DNA from 3 places in the Priestia sp. RMT2NF4 genome. Region 3 is predicted to be linked to each of the others. Evidence: riboswitches for the same ligand, from Rfam matches in the RefSeq annotation. Region 3 holds a riboswitch; each other region holds the start of a gene.
The links. A riboswitch is a leader RNA that binds a small molecule or an ion and turns the genes downstream of it on or off. The one in region 3 is predicted to bind ZMP and ZTP.
Positions count from the first base shown of each region.

Region 1 (5,093 bases), on a different contig from region 3:
TTTTTACGATTGATCCCCATGATTTTTATGATTATTCTTTTCACTGCTCCTGCTGACAATTTCTCTAAGTTCGCCCTCGTCGCCTTTTGCATTAATGATTTCAAAAAGCTGATTCAGCCCTTCACTTGTTTCGTCGTTTGGTTCTTTGCTCATTTTATCCCCTCCTTTTGCTTTTAGGGTGCCCATCTTTTTCGCATTGTTTCATGTAAAAAGTAATTTATCAATATTAATCGATCGTAAAAGTATACCTTTACGACCCTTATACAATTACTGTTTATACAGATATACTCAATCAATTCTTTAAATTTTGCAGGGTTTTATAGGGTTTCTAATACTCATCTATAATAAAATGATCATCACAAACTTCGTTAAAATCGTTCTCTTCTTGGAGATCTCCTTCTTTATCTTTAGATATCTCGGTTTCTTGTGTAAATAGTCTAAAAAGCTTGTTTAACATTGTTTCACCTCGTGTCTTTCATTAATACATTCAGTATGATTCATTTATATGAAGCCAGTATGAATTGAAACGTAAGATAATGTGAATGTAGACATGAACGTGAGATGTTAAGCATGCTTATATCCTGGACAAAAAAGTTACTTCATTCTACTTATGTATTATCGCTTTGCTTCTTGAGTCCTCAACTTCTTTAAATACCGTTCAAATCGCTTGCGTAATCGGAATTATACCTTTGCTTGTTTTTCTTTAGTTATATCCACAATCAAACGAAAAAACGCAAGCTATAAAAAAGAACTTTGGATGCTACTGCAAAGTTCTTTTCATAAACACTTACCGTTTGTTAAGAACTGTATTAAATATGAAATAGCTCATACACTTCTCATACAATCGCTAAGACCTATTCAGTTAACAGTCCTTCTTACGTTTTTTCTCAAACCATCCATATGCAATTTCAGCTTCAATTTCTTTATTTCCTGGAGAAACTAAGAAAATAACGTATGAACCGTTGTTTGGAAAGATAAATTTGCCGTCTTCATCACTTACTAATGTACTTTTCGGCGGAACAACACGGTTAAATACGTTTACCCCTTTAGTAGGAAAGCCTTTTACCATTTCTGCAAATTTAATTTTCCCTTTTGGTTTTGAACGTAGTGTAGTATTTGCTGGACTCACATTATCTGAAGTTGTTCCTTTTCCAGGCGGGATAGAGTTAAACCAAATTTCAGCAGTAAAAGGTTCGTTGGAATAGTTAGTGATAGTAAAAGCATTCACAAATAAATCTACTCCAGAGCCGGAAGGGTTAACTAACCCGCCCCAAGCATTTCTATTTCCACCGAAACGAATAGGCTCAGTTTGTCCAACAAAATAGTCTCCTTTTAACGATTGATATAAAGGATTAGGTATATTCACCGCTTTAATATACGGTTTGTTCGACTCGTAATTTGACATACAATCATCTCCTTTTTGTATTATATTTTATGAGTTTTTTCTGTAAATACTTGGACACATGCATATATAAATATATTTAATCTTTATATAAATGCAAAAAGATAGACCCGGTACTGAGTCTATCTTTTCCTATCGCTTTTACAAAAAAAATTTCCTCTTGGCCCTTTCCTTACTAATGCCCTCGTCGACTGCTGGCGTATAAACGGATTGTTTTTTGACTTTATATTCCGATGCTTTTTTAATCCGTCTACTATCCCTTCTTAAAGTAGTAATCACCTATTCTTTTGTAGTCATAAAATGAAGAATCCTTACCTTTTTTTCACAATACTCAATAATTTCATAACAGGTTGTGAGGATATCATGTCTAGACAGTTCTATTTCATCCAATACAAACTTTGAAAGCTGCTTTTGCAGAACCTCCAGCTTTTTGCTGTCTTCTTCATCGATCCACAGTCCTTCCGTAATACATACATCTGCTAGTTTGTTAATAGATTGAGCCGTCCAGTTTAAGCCGGCTGAAGAAACGGTTATTGTCAGTAAATCATTTTTTATAGCTAAAATAACCTGACACACATGGGTATAGGCATCAACTTTCTTTTGGATAAATGCTTTGCGAAGCTCTTGCTTGTATTGCTCTTTCGACACCGCTATAGCTACGACAGACGTAATGAAAGTTCCTGCCAGCGCGATGAGTGACCCTATCAAAATCCCTATCATTTCTCCTGACAAAACGTTCACCTCTTTAAAGGTATTTCTATATGCTATGGGAATGAAGGAAATGATATGAAGATAAGTACCATGTAAAAACAGCCCTAACTTAGAAAAGTTAGGGCTGAAACACTAAAATAGGATGATAACCAAATTAGATAATGCGACTTGTAATAATTCCTTCAATTTGACCAATTTTTTCTTCTAGCTCAGGCACAATCTCGTCACTTACTTGATTGTCAATATCGATCATTGTATACGCATATTCACCGCGGCTTCTGTTCACCATATCTGCGATGTTTAAATTGTAGTTTGAGAATACTTGCGTAAGTTGTCCTACCATATTCGGTACGTTGTGATGGAAAGCAGCTACGCGTTTTTTCCCAGTGTAAGGAAGAGATGCATTCGGGAAGTTCACTGAATTTTTAACGTTTCCTGTTTCTAAGAAATTTTTCACTTGACGTGCTGCCATTACCGCACAGTTTTCTTCTGATTCTTGAGTTGATGCCCCTAAATGAGGAATTGGCACAACATTTTTCATGTTCAAGACATTTTGATTTGGGAAATCTGTAATATATCGACCAACTTTTCCACTTTCAAGAGCAGCTTTCATATCTTCTTCGTTTACAAGCTCACCGCGTGAGAAGTTCAAAATATGAACATCTGGTTTCATGATGCTAAACGTCTCTTTATTGAAAACACCTTTTGTATCGTCCGTTAATGGAACGTGAACCGTAATATAGTCAGATGCTGCAAATAGTTCTTCTAGAGACATTGCACGCTGTACGTTGCGAGACAAATTCCAAGCTGTATTAACAGAAATGAATGGATCAAAACCAATTACGTCCATATCTAAATCAAGCGCGTCGTTTGCTACAAGAGCACCAATTGCACCTAAACCAATAACGCCTAATGTTTTACCTTTGATTTCTTTTCCAACAAACTGTTTTTTACCTGCTTCAACTAACTTAGGAATTTGATCACCTTGGCCGTCTAATCCTTTTGTCCATTCAACTCCAGCAAATAAGTTACGAGAAGAAGCCATAATTGTAGTTAAAACCATTTCTTTTACTGCGTTTGCATTAGCTCCTGGCGTATTAAATACAACGATACCTTGCTCCGTGCAAGCGTCCACCGGTATATTGTTAACCCCTGCTCCAGCTCGTGCAATAGCTTTTAAATTTTGGTCAAATGCCATGCTGTGCATGTTAAAGCTACGCACGACAATCGCATCTGGATTTTCGCTGTCGTTGTCAATTTGATAACCTTCTTGATTAAAAACATTTAGACCTTTTTGTGCAATGTTGTTTAATGTTTTGATTGTTTGTACTTTTTCTAATGTTAATGTGCTCATTTTGTACTCTCCTCTGATTATCATCGTAGTTTTACATGTTTTTACCTTTGGATAAAGGAACTTCATTTTTAATTTTTTTAAAAGTCTGGTTTTTTAGCCTACATGTCTGATAACTTCTATATCCTCTCCCCCTAAACAGAAAGAGGTAAGAGATATGTATTAATCCCTTACCTCTGCCCAGGCGAACGGCTACGTCACTATATGCTTCCTCACGGTTATCCGCGTTTCGCCAGTCACATATAGTCTTTGAAATTAAGTATATTCTAGCAAACTCTTTCAGAACGTTCAACCTTTTTTTAAAAGTTTGCTTTTTTCAGTCTAATTTTTAATCTCTTTGGTGAATCTCCTAATATATTGACAAATACCCTAATACATGTTAAATAAAAAGAGTGATTAGCACTCTATCTATTCAAGTGCTAATTATTTTGTAAGCCCTATTTGGAAAGGAGAACTTCTTATGTCAAAAAAAGAATTTAAAGCCGAATCAAAGCGATTATTAGAGATGATGATTAATTCCATCTATTCTCAAAAAGAAGTATTTTTGAGAGAACTTCTATCAAATTCAAGCGATGCAATTGATAAAATTTATTACAAAGCTTTAACAGACGACTCCTTGCGTTTTAACAAAGAAAGCTATTACATAAAAGTAACACCCGATAAAACTAACCGTACCTTAACCATTACGGATACTGGAATTGGCATGACGCAGGAAGAGCTTGAAAGCAGCTTGGGCACAATTGCGAGAAGCGGTTCTCTTGCATTTAAAAACGAAAATGAAACAAAGGATGGGCACACGATTATCGGCCAATTCGGCGTTGGGTTTTACGCAGCGTTTATGGTGGCAGATGTCGTAACCGTAATTAGTAAAGCGTTAGGCAGCGATGAAGCCTATAAATGGGAATCTACTGGTGCTGATGGTTATACAATCGAACCTTGCGAAAAAGAAACGGTCGGAACTCAAATTATTTTAAAAATTAAAGAAAATACAGAAGATGAAACGTATGATGAGTATCTAGAAGAGTATCGTTTAAAAGAAATCATTAAAAAGTATTCAGACTTTATCCGCTACCCGATTAAAATGGACATAACGGAAAAACGTCCTAAAGAAGGTTCTGATAACGAGCTAGAAGATTATACAGAAGAACAAGTTATCAACAGCATGGTACCGATCTGGAAGAAAAACAAAAATGAATTGACTTCAGAAGACTATGAGCAGTTTTATTCAGAAAAGCGCTACGGATTTGATAAACCGCTCACTCACCTTCATATTAATGTGGATGGAACGATTCGCTACAATGCCATTTTATTTATTCCAGAAAATAGTCCGTTTGATTACTACTCAAAAGAATTTGAAAAAGGGCTTGAACTGTATTCAAACGGAGTCTTAATTATGAATAAATGTGCAGATCTTCTTCCAGACTACTTTAGCTTTGTAAAAGGTATGGTAGATTCTGAAGATTTATCTCTTAATATTTCACGTGAAATTTTGCAGCAAGACCGCCAGCTTCAGCTGATTGCCAAAAACATCGGCAAGAAAATCAAAAACGAATTAAAAAGCTTGCTTAAAAACGAACGTGAAAAGTACGAGAAGTTTTATGAATCATTTGGCCGCCAGCTAAAATACGG
Region 1 is NZ_JBLQZO010000001.1:592,340-597,432, reverse strand. It holds gene ACMX9J_RS02965 (hypothetical protein) at 4-153, opposite strand; gene ACMX9J_RS02960 (DUF6143 family protein) at 863-1,405, opposite strand; gene ACMX9J_RS02955 (hypothetical protein) at 1,682-2,143, opposite strand; gene ACMX9J_RS02950 (phosphoglycerate dehydrogenase) at 2,268-3,467, opposite strand; ZMP/ZTP riboswitch at 3,636-3,714, opposite strand; gene htpG (molecular chaperone HtpG) at 3,925-5,093, shown strand, end outside.
Region 1: another riboswitch for ZMP and ZTP. It lies ahead of ACMX9J_RS02950 (phosphoglycerate dehydrogenase); the one in region 3 lies ahead of ACMX9J_RS14615 (APC family permease).

Region 2 (5,093 bases), on a different contig from region 3:
TTCAATTTAATTTTCCCATATACACTAAACCATTTGAACGATTTCCATTCATAGTTGTATATTCTAATTTCTTGTATTCTAAGGTTTCAAATTGATCTACCCATTCTTTCACACGTTCTTCGCTATGATGACGTAAAATGGCCCCATCTGGTAATTCAAAAACCCCATATGTATGATACTTAGTGACTCCCTTTTCATAACGTAATTTATTTCTTTCATCACTATTCAGTAAAAAGTCATTGATGTAGATAATACCTCCTGGTTTTAGTACTCGTTTAATCTCATTTAAAATAGCATTCTGTTCCTCATCTTTATACACACATGTTAAAACTGCAAAAAGTAAAACAGCATCCAAAGAATTCTTAGAAAAAGGAAGGTTCCCACTTTGAATTACTTGAAAATCGATTTCTGAGTCATGAGACTTAGCTCTTTTAATCATTTCTTCCGAAAAGTCTACACCATGTAAATGGTTATAATCGTAACTTCTTAATTCCAATAAAGTCCGTCCATACCCACAACCATAATCCAATATGGCAGCATTGTTACTAACATGTGTTAGGAATAATTCAGGTTGAAAAGGCGTAGTAAATTCTTTTTTATTAGCTACTTCATTCCAATATCCATCTTGTTTGATCATCTTTATGAAACAACTCCCTATTGATCTATCAACTTTTATTGCATCATAGCATGTAAAAACATAAAATAATGTGAGATATCTCATATTTTTTATAATAGTAGGAGAAAAAATGAAATTCTTAAACAACCCTATGCAAAATCACTATATCGAGAAATACTCTATTCAATCACTTTTTTCCTTTCCAATTGCTCCATTTATTCAGGTCTGCGAATTTGAACGTGGTGAATTTATTTATAAGGAAGGCTCTTATCCTCAATATATTTATTATCTTGTTGAAGGTAAGGCAAAACTCTATGTTACACACGAGAATGGGAAAGTGTCCTTAATTAATTTTTTACAAGCTCCAACATTTATGGGGGAAGTGGAACTATTAAATTCACAACGATATTCTAAAGCCATACAAACTGTCACAAAAACCATCTGTTTGGCTATTCCTATTGATACCTGTAAAAATAAGCTCTTAACAGATGTTATATTTCTCAGATATTTATGCAGTTTTTTAAGCGAGAAAGCAACTAGAATTTCAGCAAAGTATACACAAAATCAGGCCTATCCACTTGAGAATCGCCTTGCTGCCTTTATAATATTGTCGGCTGATGATAACTTTTATAAAGAAAAACATACTGAAGTATGCGAATACTTGGGTGTATCATATCGCCATCTACTCCATGTACTAGCCCAACTATGTAAATCAAATATTATTGAAAAGCAATCGCGAGGCTACATTATTAGAGACAAAGAACGTTTGAGAAAATTAGCTGAATTAAATTAAAGACACCCATAATAACCTCGTTTCATAAGAAAGATAATTATATGTATATGATATAAAAGGTAGTTACCATAATCACATGTATCGAAAACAGTTCAAAAGAGCCAGTCCCTTTATAAGTCTTGGCTCTTTTGGGCTAATTATATTTAATTCATAGCTCAATGATGGAATACACGTATACCTGAATGTGCCATGATCATTCCATATTCATTTGCTGCCTGTGTAACTTGTTCATCTCGTAAAGAATTTCCTGTTTGAATCACATATTTAACGCCACTTTGAGCTGCACGATCTATATTATCACGGAAAGGTAGAAAAGCATCGGATGCATAGGAAACGCCTTTTAATCCTTTTAGCCATTCTTGTTTTTCACTCTTACTTAGCCTAGCAGGGACCTCTTCAAAACACCGTTTCCATTGTTCATTTTCTACCTCAGTAATATCATCATTCAGCCATCCATCAATGGCATTATTCACTTCTACACGAGAAATGCCTTCTTTGAACTTCATGTTAAGGGCCCTTGGATGCTGTCTTAACCACCAGTTATCAGCTTTTTCAGCTGCCAACCTTGTACAATGAATACGAGACTGTTGTCCAGCACCAATTCCAATTGTTTGGCCATCTAATGTGAAGCAAACAGAGTTTGATTGTGTATATTTTAATGTAATAAGAGCAACAAGAAGGTCTCTCTTTGCATGATCAGGGATATCACATTGAGTCGTAACAATATGATTAAAAACTTCTTTCTCAATCTGTACATCATTTCTTTGTTGTTCTAGAGTAATGCCAAATACCGTTCTTTTTTCAATTGGATCAGGCACATAGTTTGGATCAATTTCTAAAATTAGATATTTTCCTTTCTTTTTCTGTTTCAAAATCTCTAATGCTTCTTGAGTGTAGCGTGGTGCAACAATCATATCAGAAACCTCTTTTTTGAGGAGAGTAGCTACAGTTATATCCACTTCATCACTAAAAGCAGCACAATCTCCAAATGAAGACATCCTATCTGTCCCACGCGCTCTTGCATAAGCAGTCGCTAAAGGAGACAGGTCTAAGCCTTTAACAAAATAGGATTCAGTAAGTGTCTCATTTAGTGGAGAGTACACAGCTGCACCTGCTGGACTCACATGTTTAAAAGAAGCTGCTGCAGGTTGACCAGTCGCCTGTCGAAGCTCCCGGACCAGTTGAAAAGCGTTTAATACATCTAGAAAGTTAATATAACTCGCTTCTCCATTTAAGATTTTAATAGGCTTGTTCTTAGCATTCTGAACTTTAGCTTCACTTTGATTTGGATTCATCCCATATCGTAAACAAATTTCTTTCACTTAAAAATCTCCTTTCTAAATAAAAAAAAGTATTTGAACTCATGTTCAAATACTTTGCCCAGGCGTACGGCCGTTATCTATGTGCTTCCTCATGGTCCTCCATGTTTACGCCAGTAACACATAGTCTGTTTTATAAGAAAATTTTACATAATAAAAGTAATTTTAACAATACCTTTATCAAAATTTTTCTTTTTAAATTATATATCATATACAAATCTAATTTACATAACAGGTACTCTAGGAACCAACCATAAAAGAGAACCCTTTAGTCAATCTCAGAGTTGTTATAAGAGACCTTTAAATTTATAAAAATCAAGAAGAGGAAAAAATAGAGGATAGAAGATGCTCATTTTATAATCTAAATTATTCTTTTTTAGTAATTAACGAAGTTGTCATTCCACCTATAAAAATTGTGGAACATGAAAAAAGAAACGTTTTAGGTCCTAATAAAGGAAGACCGGCTGTTATGATAAAACCATCGATAATTAAAATAACCATTCCTATGTTTAGAGAAAAGGCCTTTGATATAAGTTGGGCTAGTAAATCTGTTCCTCCAGTGCTTGTCTCATATCGAAGCATAAGACCAACTCCCGTTCCAATACATATTCCTCCAAAAATCACACTAGGAAAAACAGAAAGCTGAAACTGGTCTTTAATAGGTTCTAACCAATCAATTAATAAAGAAGAAATAACTAACCCATAAAAACTATTATAAAAATAAGTTCTTTCATAAACCCAAGCAAACCAGCATAATGGAAAACCCAAAATAATAATCATCACACCTGTAGGAAATTCAAAATAATAGTGAAGGATGAGAGCAATCCCAATTGTTCCTCCATCTAACAAATAATGAGGAACTAAAAATCCATTAATTCCTATACTTAACAATAAGCTTCCGACTAGAACAACCGGTATTTTCCGAATAATAATAATCACCTTTTTAGTCAATTTGTCTTTTACTATATGTATAAGCTTTAGCTAGCTGTCATGAATGTTTTTTATCGGAAAAGAGCTTAGAATAATTTATTCTAAGCTCTTTTTAATTTTATAGATCAGGGAGTCTTTAAAAAATATGGATTCAGAGCCGGAAGCATTCTAACTACACTATATGTTTTCATTCTTTATCAGGCAACTTGCCTAAATTGAATACTTTTTTATCATTTGAGCAAACTACTCAAGACGCCGTGAGGCATCTGCGAAAATCCTTACTACAATAGAGCAGAAAAACCTACTGTCGAGTAGGTTTTTCACTTTTTAAGTTGTATAAGATATACACCCGTAGTTAACATAGAGCCTCTTTAAGGAACCAAGCAAACGAAAAAACCTTTATAAATAAGGGTTTTTTTATTAGGTATGCGGTTTCTTATACATATGCAATACCCCATTATATATGGCTTTTTTTAGAAATAAATGTTAATATATAAAAGATAAATTCCATAATGATGATGTTCAAAAAGCCACCTCTATCGACGACCAGAGGTGGCTTTTTATTTTGCTTACCTTTTGACTGGACAAATTATCACCTAATACTATATTTTAGATATGTACATGTATATATTTCACTTTTATCAACTATTAAAAGCAGCTATGATCAACCACACATGTAAGAAAAGCACCTTATTTAACTAAATAAGGTGCTTTTCTCTTTACTAAGTATTAAGAACTCTAACGAATGTTCCTTTTAAGGACTTTTCTAGAGCATACTCATTTAATTCTCTTACTTTGGTGGAGAGCTCTGTAGCTTTCTTTATTCGGCCATTCCCTACCAACACAAAAGGATCAATAATCCGAACTTTTTTCTTTTGGTGTATGTCATAATCTCCCTCATCATTTGTCATCTTTTTACCTATGCCTTTCATTTTTTGTAGCAATTCATGGTCTTTACTGTCAATTACCTTTTTCCAAACTGTTTCATCATCCGATAATAAGTCATCCATATGAATAATCTGCTTGGCCATTGCTATCTTTAATATATCCGTTAGTATGGCATACCCATATACATTTAATGGATGAAGAAAGAAGTCAATTACCTCTGTATAATAAGCTTTAACACACCATTCTGCTGCCTTTACTGTTTTTAAACAAATCTTACTATCAATCACTTTTAGTTCATCTACAAATTTACAAGCTTCGTCTAAAGAAATCATATTATAGGTAGATAAATCACGAAGCGTGTAATCAATCCGGTCTGCACACAGAGAAGGAAGAGGTTGCTCTAATAAGGACCATTTCTCAATAGGCAATATAGACAAGAGATTAAATCCATGCTTTTGTAAAACAGAAGGTATTTCTGACGATTGAATTACTTTTTCAAATATTTGGTCGTGAAAGTCCTGTTCTGGATTATCTAAAACGAAATCTA
Region 2 is NZ_JBLQZO010000007.1:29,490-34,582, reverse strand. It holds gene ACMX9J_RS22575 (class I SAM-dependent methyltransferase) at 2-637, opposite strand; gene yeiL (transcriptional regulator YeiL) at 747-1,409, shown strand; gene ACMX9J_RS22565 (phosphoribosylaminoimidazolecarboxamide formyltransferase) at 1,565-2,731, opposite strand; ZMP/ZTP riboswitch at 2,781-2,859, opposite strand; gene ACMX9J_RS22560 (YitT family protein) at 3,095-3,679, opposite strand; gene ACMX9J_RS22555 (HD domain-containing protein) at 4,381-5,093, opposite strand, start outside.
Region 2: another riboswitch for ZMP and ZTP. It lies ahead of ACMX9J_RS22565 (phosphoribosylaminoimidazolecarboxamide formyltransferase); the one in region 3 lies ahead of ACMX9J_RS14615 (APC family permease).

Region 3 (5,093 bases):
GTTCACTCCCGTTTTGGGAGATAATTGTTCATCTCCTTCATATAAATACACACCGTCGTAATCCGATAAAGATATACTGTTTTTGGATACATTTTTCACTTTTAAATCAACTTTCAACAGCCCCTTTTCTTCACTTGTAGCTCCTTCATCACTATCTACTAAAATATAAGAAGCGCTGTCAATAGATGCTTCAATCGCCTTATTTTTAGCCGAAGTGGATCCTCCCGTTTCCTTAGAACTGTTACAAGCCGCTAATACTAGCATAAGTACAAAAACCAAAGCCAAAACATTCATTTTTTTCACAGCTGTCCAATCCCCTTTATTTTGTTTTTTTAGAACTTTATCCCAAATAAAGGTTCCCTCTGTGTAAATCCTTAAACCTTAAAATCTATGTTTTTTACAATATTTTGATAAAAACTAAGTCTAAATTCTCCATTCATCTAAATAAAAACACGAGCACCGGCTCGTGTTTTTTATTTAGATTTAAAATTTTCTTGATTGATTTGTTCAGCTTCTTTCATATATCGGTTAGATTTGCCACTTTTAATTCCCCAGTAATAAAAGGCTAATGATACGCAAGCAATCACTAGCATATCCCATCCGAAAGGTAAAATATTTTTGCCTCCGAATTTTTCGCTTCCTATGTAGGAAATAAAAATCATGCACGCTAAATAGATAAGCATCCAAGCCCCGGTTAAAAATTCTTTTTTAAAGCCCACCCATTTATTTTTCGCTTGGTAATAAAAATAAACTGGCAGGCCAATTGCCATAATAAAAATCACTTCACCTGTAAGTGGCCACCTTGCCCAGTAAAGCGTCAAAGAAGCAAAAACGAAGCCGCATGGCGCAATAACTGATGCCCCTTTTAAATAAAATGGACGGTAAAAGTGTGAAGCCGTTTTTCTTAATGTTATAAGCGCTACAGGGCCCATAATATAAGAGATAAGCGTCGCTACTGAGATCACTTCTGCTAAGACACCCCATCCTCTAAATAAAAAGAGAAACAAAAAGCAGGCTGCTAAATTTAGCCACATAGCTGGGCGCGGGACATTGTAAAGTGGATGAAGAGTACCAAATATCTTTGGCAAATATCCATTTTGCTGCATCCCGTATAACATTCTAGAAGTCGTTGCCGTATATGTAGCACCTGTGCCGGAAGGAGAAACAAATGCATCTGCGTATAACACAATTGTTAGCCAGTTAATTCCAAGCGCAATCGCTAAATCAGCAAAAGGAGAATTAAAATTCAAATGATTCCATCCATCCGCAATTGATGACGGACTTACTGCTCCGATAAAAACAATTTGTAATATAATGTATACAATTCCAGCAATAAAAATTGAACCAATTACAGCTACCGGAATCGATTTATTAGGTGACTTTGCTTCTCCTGCCATATTTACAGGACTTTGAAACCCATTAAATGCAAACACGATACCTGATGTTGCCACTGCCGTTAAAACACTCGCCCATCCGTAAGGTGCTACCCCATGCTCACTTGAAAAGTTCCCGCTATGAAAACCAGCAAAAAATAAAGCCCCTGCCGTTAAACCAGGAATAATTAATTTAACAATCGTAATAAATGAGTTTGCTTTAGCAAAGAGATTTACCGTCCAATAGTTCACAAAAAAGTAAATGAATAATAACAGAGACGCAACTGCCAACCCCTTGGACGTTAAAATGCCATTGTCTACTAATTCATGAGTCCAGCGAGCCCATTTCCACGGCCAAGTACTCATATATTGCACAGATGCAATAGCCTCCACTGTTATCGTTGAAGCGATTGAAATCCAGTTAGCCCAAGCAGCCAAAAATCCAATAAATGATCCGTGTGAATACTGAGGATATTTAACCATCCCCCCTGCTTGCGGAAACATCGCGCCCAGTTCAGCGTACGATAGGGCAATGGTCAAAATAACTACCATTCCAATAACCCATGAAAAAATAGCCGCGGGTCCTGCAATTTGAGCTGCTTTCCATGCTCCAAACAGCCATCCTGAACCGATAATCGAACCTATGCCTGTCATGGTTAAAGCAAATGTTCCCATCTTCCTTTGCATATTGCTCATCCAAATCTACTCCTCTTCCCTAGGAAAATAAAAAAAACACTTGCGAAATTTTCTCAAGTGTTTGCCCAGGCGCGCGGCTTATACGCTATATGCTCCCCCATGGTCATCCATGTTGCGCCAGTCACATATAGGAATATATTTTTTATCAGTATATAACATTCATTACTATTACTCAATACACAAAAATGTTTACATTACTTTTACAAAAGTAATGAATTATTCGTAAAATTCCGAATAAATCTTCTTAAAATCTCTTCCTAATTACAAAAAACAACTAAAACTCTAACCTTGCTTATTATTTGATTCTTTTACTTCACGAGCATATCATCTTCTAAAAATTATATTAATATATATTATTCATTTACAAAATACGAATTAACATCTATATATCCATAGAATTCTTGCACTAGCCCCTTTACTTATATACAATATGAAGAAAAGATACTAAAGTAAACTGCCCACCACTTAGCTACGCTTGAAGTGGGAGACTTCTTTTGGGAAAACGTTAACACCTACATATCATGCACTTCGCAACGAATGAAGTACTTCGAGCAAACTTCTCTGTTTACGCAAGCAAAAAACAGGGAAAATTACGAAAAAAGATTGTTAGAGGGATGCTTATGAATTATGCAAATGTAAAAGTTCTTTATTTTGATGACGACGGAACCATTCCAAATCACCCTCGTCTTCCAGTTTTGTTGTATGAACACGTATTTATTAGTAAGAAAGAGAAAGTAGAGAGCATTTTTAATTCTCACAACTGGAAAAACAGCTGGGTAGGCGGCATATATGATTTTCACCATTACCACAGCAATTCTCATGAAGCACTAGGTGTAATTAGCGGATCTGCACGCTTAAAACTAGGTGGACATATGGGAGAAAATATCGTGGTGCATGCTGGGGATGTACTCGTACTCCCTGCAGGTACAGGACATATGCGTCTGCAGTCAACTGCTGATTTTAAAGTGGTTGGAGCTTATCCAGAGGGCATGGATTACAACTTACGAACAGGAAAACAAACGGATCGCCCTCACGTATTTGATGAAATTGCACAAGTACCTATTCCTACAACAGATCCTGTTTATGGCGACAAAGGACCATTGACAGAGTGGTGGAACTAGACAAGCACTTATTGTCTAGTTTTTTTATTTGCTCGTTTTTATAGCTTCCATAAATCTATATTTGAACATACAAATTCTTTTTCTTTAATGCAATAGCAATATACTTTATCTCATCGAGAAAACTACCTTTCTTCTTTTCCGTTCTTTTTTTGTTTCAAAGGCAACTGCGCTTAGGTTCTCCCCTGCTTTTTCTTCCCTAATCATTTCAAATATCTTCTTCTCATACCCTTTTTTTGTTTTTCTAAAAAAATTTTCGTAATTTATAACGAAATTTTCAAAAAACTTATTGCTTTACTATGTCAGACTTGCTATCATAGTGAACATTGTTAGATAAATTTTAGAGGAGGAGTAAAAATTGAACAGAAAATTCATAATATTTATTTTATTCATCATTCCGTTTATTGCTCAATTCGCTTTTTTACCTTTTGTAAATAACATTCATCCAATTATTTTTGGATTACCTATTTTGCATTTATGGTTATTTTTATGGGTCTTCTTAACGCCTGTGTGTACATTTATCATTTATCGTTTACAAAAATCTTGGGGGGACATTGAATAATGCAAGGAAATTTAACCGCACTTTTAATCACATCAGCAATTGTTCTTGTCGTTATCGCCATTGGCTTTATAGCAGGACGTGACAAATCATCTAGAAGCTCCGTTGAAGAGTGGGCTGTAGGGGGAAGACGTTTTGGAAGCCTGCTCGTCTGGCTTTTAGTAGGAGCAGATTTATATACTGCTTATACATTCCTAGGTCTTACAAGTACAGCTTATCAAGGAGGAAGCATCGCATTTTTTGCCATTCCTTACTCTGTTTTAGCCTTTTTAATTTCATACTTTTTTCTTCCAAAACTTTGGACTGTTGCTAAAAAGCACAAACTTACTACACTTGCTGATTATGCTAGAGAACGTTTTAGCAGTAAATTTCTCTCCTCTTTAATTGCCATAGTAGGTGTATTGATGCTTATTCCATATATCGATCTTCAGCTTAGCGGTATTCAAGATACTCTTCGCGTTGCAGGAACTGGCTACATTAATGTAAAAGCTGTCGTTATTCTTTCATTCTTTCTTGTGGCTCTTTATACTTTTTTCAGCGGAATTAAAGGTCCCACTTATACGGCAATTATTAAAGATATTTTAGTATGGGCGATTATGTTATTTATGGTTGTTTCTCTGCCAATTATGCATTTTGGAAGCTGGGGCAACATGATTGACAATGTTGCAAAGGATGCACCTCAGCTATTAACGATCCCAACACAAGGACCTAAGGGCATTCCATGGTTTATTACAGCATCACTCGTATCTGCTTTAGCTTTATTCATGTGGGCCCACGCTGCTACAGGTGTTTTCACTGCTAAAAGTGCAGATTCGCTTCGTAAAAATGCTGTCTTCTTACCTCTTTACAATATTGTTTTAATTCTAGTGATCTTCTTAGGGTTTATTGCTTATCAAGTATTACCTCAAGATACAACGGATCCTAGATTAGCATTATTAACCTTGATTCAATATTCATATGGTGGCATTGGCCAAGGGTTAGCTTATGCAACGATTGCTCTTGCTTCATTAATTCCATGTTCTATCATGGCGATCGGAGCGTCTAACTTATTTGCAAATAATATATTTAGAGATTTAATTAATCCAAATGTACAGGGTAAAACATTAACAATGGTTACTCGTTCTATGGTTTTTGTTGTTATTGGACTGGCACTTTTATTCGGTTTATTATTCCCACAAGCACTTGTTTCCCTACAGTTACTAGGGGTATCCGGCATGGTACAAATCTTCCCGGCTATTGTTATCAGCCTGTTTTGGAGAAATCAATCGAAAGAAAGTACGATTGCTGGATTAGTAGTAGGGCTGGTTGTAACGTTTACCGTTCATGCCACAGGAAATTCATTTGGCC
Region 3 is NZ_JBLQZO010000003.1:211,276-216,368, reverse strand. It holds gene ACMX9J_RS14620 (DUF5105 domain-containing protein) at 1-294, opposite strand, end outside; gene ACMX9J_RS14615 (APC family permease) at 474-2,069, opposite strand; ZMP/ZTP riboswitch at 2,126-2,204, opposite strand; gene ACMX9J_RS14610 (cupin domain-containing protein) at 2,591-3,190, shown strand; gene ACMX9J_RS14605 (DUF3311 domain-containing protein) at 3,546-3,749, shown strand; gene ACMX9J_RS14600 (sodium:solute symporter family protein) at 3,749-5,093, shown strand, end outside.